DNA from 2 places in the Bartonella sp. TT67HLJMS genome. Region 2 is predicted to be linked to the other one. Evidence: predicted binding sites of a transcription regulator. Region 2 holds the regulator's gene; the other holds the start of a gene.
What was found. The regulator LexA, encoded in region 2, represses DNA repair genes until DNA is damaged. The targets are predictions, from matches to a motif close to TGTTCNNNNTGTGTTCNG.
Positions count from the first base shown of each region.

Region 1: a site for LexA is predicted at 835-852, ahead of ruvC (crossover junction endodeoxyribonuclease RuvC). Genes of this name have one in related genera too.

Region 1 covers NZ_JBHILP010000014.1:30,742-33,114, reverse strand. Annotated here, with positions in the region: gene ruvC (crossover junction endodeoxyribonuclease RuvC) at 906-1,421, shown strand; gene ruvA (Holliday junction branch migration protein RuvA) at 1,435-2,049, shown strand; gene ruvB (Holliday junction branch migration DNA helicase RuvB) at 2,063-2,373, shown strand, end outside.
Region 2 covers NZ_JBHILP010000003.1:88,251-90,623, forward strand. Annotated here, with positions in the region: gene lexA (transcriptional repressor LexA) at 455-1,168, opposite strand; tRNA gene ACFIJQ_RS02650 (tRNA-Lys) at 2,335-2,373, shown strand, end outside.

The DNA of each region.
Region 1 (2,373 bases), on a different contig from region 2:
TTGTGTCAGTTTTTGGGCTTCTCTTGTTTTGAATGGAAGTTATTTTCTTCGCGTAAAATAAAACATCCAAAATTAAAGTGCTATATAAAGCGCTATATGCTATATAAAGTGCTATATAATAAATGCCTCTGGGGTTCTCTGTGTCCCATGCATAACGTCCCTCTCCATGCATATGTCTCCTTTCCATGCAATGTCATTGTGGTGTAATGGGCATATTCAAAAACACCTCTCAGTTCTTGCTTACATCCCATTGAGCTCCCTCATCTTTACGCTTGCAAAATATTTGCCAGTCCTCAATGTTGCGACAGTCCTTGGCTCTTGAGACGGTTCATTAGAGGCATTTTTAGTCCTTTCTTGCACAGGTTCACTTCACACGGAAATCCCACGTGTGATGTGCAGATAAAAGATTTTGATTGATTCAATATAAAGAGGTTTGTAATGAGAAAATCTTACGATATTCGGGATTCTTATTCAACATACAAAATAATGAATTATCTCTATAAATCAATGTATTGATTTATTATGGTAGTGTCATGCTATAACGTAAAAAGTTTCCGCAAAGTGTATAGCATCCATTGCATAGTCTCTTTACACTTAATGAATGTACAATCCAGCACTGATCTATTTGCTCGCTTGCGATGTTTAACTGTTATGGCATTGGAAATGATACAGAAAGGGAATTTTTATGCTTTATAGGGTGTTTGCTTGTGATGTGTGAATGGTTTTGATTGACTTCAGTGATGCTTCATAAAGTATGTTCCATAAAGATGCTGTTCGTTGCGTGTTATAATTGGGGGGCATGATCATCTTTTTACTGGTTTTGTCTTGGGTTGTTGTTTTCTTTGTGGTCTTGTCTTTATTCACATCTTTATTCACAGGGGGGAAAAGTGTATAGACTGTAGTTTATGGCAGAGACGATTCGTATTATAGGCATTGATCCCGGATTACGGCGTACAGGGTGGGGCGTTATCGATGTTGCTGGTAATCGTCTTCAGTTTATTGCAGCAGGGACGGTTTCTTCTGATGTAAAGTGTGAGCTGGCTTCTAGACTATGTCAGATCCACAAAGGTCTTTCAGAGGTTGTGCATCAATTTATGCCCCATGAAGCCGCTGTAGAACATGTGTTTGTCAACAAAGATGCTACAGCAACTTTAAAACTTGGGCAAGCGCGTGCAATTGCACTGCTGGTTCCTGCGCAAGCAACTCTTCCTGTTTTTGAATATGCGCCCAACAAAGTGAAAAAATCGGTTATTGGTGTTGGACATGGGTCTAAAGAACAAATCCATATGATGGTAAAAGTTCTCCTCCCACGGGCTGAATTTGATAGCAGTGATGCGGCTGATGCTCTTGCTCTTGCTCTTTGTCATAGTATGCATCGTAAGAGTATTGACCGATCTTATCAGGCAAGGATGGCGATATGATTGGGGTGGCAACATGATTGGTAAATTAAAGGGCACCCTTGAACATATCTTTGATGATCATATCCTTCTTGATGTTCACGGTGTGGGTTATGTTGTTTTTGTGTCAAATCGGCTCCGTCCTTCTTTACCCTCTGTTGGGGAGGCATTAAGCCTTTTTATTGAAACGCATGTTCGGGAAGATGCAATCCGCCTTTTTGGTTTTGCTACAAGAGCTGAACAGGAGTGGTTTTGTCTTCTACAAAATGTTCCTGGAGTAGGGGCGAAGGTTGCTTTGGCAATCTTGGGTACTTTATTGCCAGATGAACTCGCTCAAGCTATTGCCTTAAACGATATTGCGATGATTAGTCGAGCGCCGGGCGTTGGTAAAAAAGTCAGTGAAAGAATTGTGGGTGAGTTGAAAAGTAAAACACTCCCCTTTGAACAAGCGGCCAAGACTGTTTCGGTTTCTCAGCGTGAGATGACTAATCAACCTGCGCATGATGCGCTTTCTGCGTTGATGAAGCTAGGGTTTGAGCGGGAGCAAGCATCCCGTGCTCTTGCTCTTGCGATGAACGCTCTTGAGGAGGAAACTGTTTCTTCTGCCCTGCTGATCCGCCATAGTCTCAAATTGCTTTCTTCTCCTACTTAAGATCAAGGTAACAATGCATAAAGATGAAGATAAACGCCTTCTGGGTTCCGCTCCCCTTCCTAACGATCCAGATCGTTCCTTAAGACCACAAGTTCTCGATGATTTTATTGGTCAAGAAGCGGCACGGGCTAATTTAAAAATATTTATTGAAGCAGCAAAAACGCGGCAAGAAGCGCTGGATCATGTTTTGTTTGTAGGACCTCCGGGGTTAGGAAAAACAACGCTGTCACAGATTATGGCAAAAGAATTAGGCGTTAATTTTCGCTCTACTTCAGGACCGGTCATCGCTAAAGCAGGAGATTTAGCCGCTCTCTTGACCAATCT
Region 2 (2,373 bases):
GATCCTACAATTATTGTGAATGATTGAGTTACACTTTTATAACTGAAAAATAATGTTCTTTATTTTTATACCTATGCAATAAAATCTGTTACAAAGTTATTTGATTTTTTTCTACAAAATTTTATGTGTTTTTATGCATGCATACAATTTTATCTTATTGTATCATAAAATTCTGTCATTGAGGACGATGATATAAGGTTGCTTCCTTCAAAGCATTCAAGTTCTTTTATAAAGTACGTGGTGAATATTTTAAAGCTTACTTGTCGCGCCTTGCGTAAGTGAAGGACAATGGAGGGAAGGGAAAATGAAATCCGCTCGATAAGGATCTGGACTGTTTATAGACCGAATTGGGGCATCCTTTGGCTGTGGAGAGGAAGTCAACTGCGTGTGGCACAATAAAAAATACTCAACAACTCCTTACTGCGGTATCTATCGCGTACTATAAGGTTTATTTTTAATATTTGCGAATAAGTCCGGTAAGTTTGCCCTGTATTTCTACACGTTCGGATTCGTAAGTACGTGCTTCATAATGAGGATTTGCAGCTTCTAATGCAATAGAAGCACCTTTGCGTCGATAACGTTTTAATGTGGCTTCTTTTTTATCAATAAACGCAACAATAATTTCACCTGTTATTGCTGTATTTTGACGTTTCACAATGATCGTATCTTTATCAAGGATACCAGCCTCCATCATAGAATCATCTTTAACTTCTAATGCGTAGTGCTCACCTGTATTAACCATATTACGTGGGAGAGAAAGAGTGTTTATTTGTTGCAGTATAGCAGAGGCGGGCACGCTCGCAGAAATACGTCCCATAATAGGAATGGTGATATTTTTTTTTTCTTCTTCATCAAAGTTGTCAAGGTTACTCAAGTTTTTTGATATTTCCCTTTTATTTTTTTCTATCATACTGGGAGAAATTTTACGTGCTAAAGAAAGGTTAAATGTTATTTTCTCAGGGAGTCGAATCACCTCCACTGCACGAGCGCGATTGGGTAAACGACGTATAAACCCTCGTTGTTCTAAGGCTATAATGAGCTTATGAATACCAGACTTTGAAGAAAGTTCTAATGCATTTTTCATTTCTTCAAAAGAAGGAGGAACACCAGTTTCTTTTGTGTGGTTATGAATAAACAAGAGTAGCTCATATTGTTTACATGTTAGCATTCAATATTCCAATCAAAATAATAAAAAAGGAGTAAAGTAAAAATACATGTATATATAACAATTTTACAATTTTTTTTCCGCCAAATCAAAATTATTTTCTTTATTTTTGATCTTATAAGTTAAGTTAATGAAGCAATATGCTTATTTATAGACATATTTAAATTATTATTTATATAAAACTTACTTTAAGCATTTTATGAAATAATTATTTATATATTATATATCTACATTAATATTAAACAATGTATAAAAATACTTTATAGCTCTGACTGAATTATCCAACACTAAATTTTATGACCAGTGTTATCCTTTTCTTCTAAAAATATATCTACGTATTTTGTAATTTCTTGATATAAAAAAGTTAATTAGAAGGCATTTTATATATTTAGAACACTCTATGGGTATTTAGATCATTTTGCACACTGCATATTATTTCTGCTTTTTTAAGTAAAATTATCTACAGCTATAATAGTGAGCATAATTTATAGTCATTCGGGATACTTTCAATGAGACTGAATTTTATGTCTGTTTTATTCTATAGGATAAATTGGCTTTCGTTATATATTCATTATGCATGAATAAAAATCATACCCTCAAAATGCCATTGTTGCTCATTGTCCCATTTTTAGGTCTAACGTACCAACCGCTATATACTATTTTGCTGAACCCTAATGTTGAGATAATTTTCGGTTATTGAAAGGAGGTATAAAAGGTATTTTTATTTCTTTTTTATAGTTTTATTCTCTCACTCAAGTGATGAAATGATAAATTATTATAAATCAATATGTTAAATTATAAATCTGTATTTATATTTGAAAACTAAAATATAAAGATATAAAAATAATATTATAGTAAAAGGTATTTTTTCTCTATCCATTATGCTCAACACCCCATGTGAGGAAAGGGGGAGTAATTTCTTATAGTTTTAGCGCTTCGAATCTATGCAATATTTTGCAATGAAATTGTTCCTTGATTGAAACTTCAAAAAGAAGATTAAAGAGTACCTATACAATGATGAAAAAAGGAGGGGAAAACGGAAAATTATTGATAACTGAAGAAAATAATAATATTTTTCTTCAAAAGGTGTTGACCAAATGAAAAGTCAACCGTATGTTCCCTTCACTTTCTGCAAATTAGATAGTCTACAAACTAGATAGCTTGTGTGAGAGCGCGTAGCTCAGCTGGTAGAGCAACTGACTTTTAAT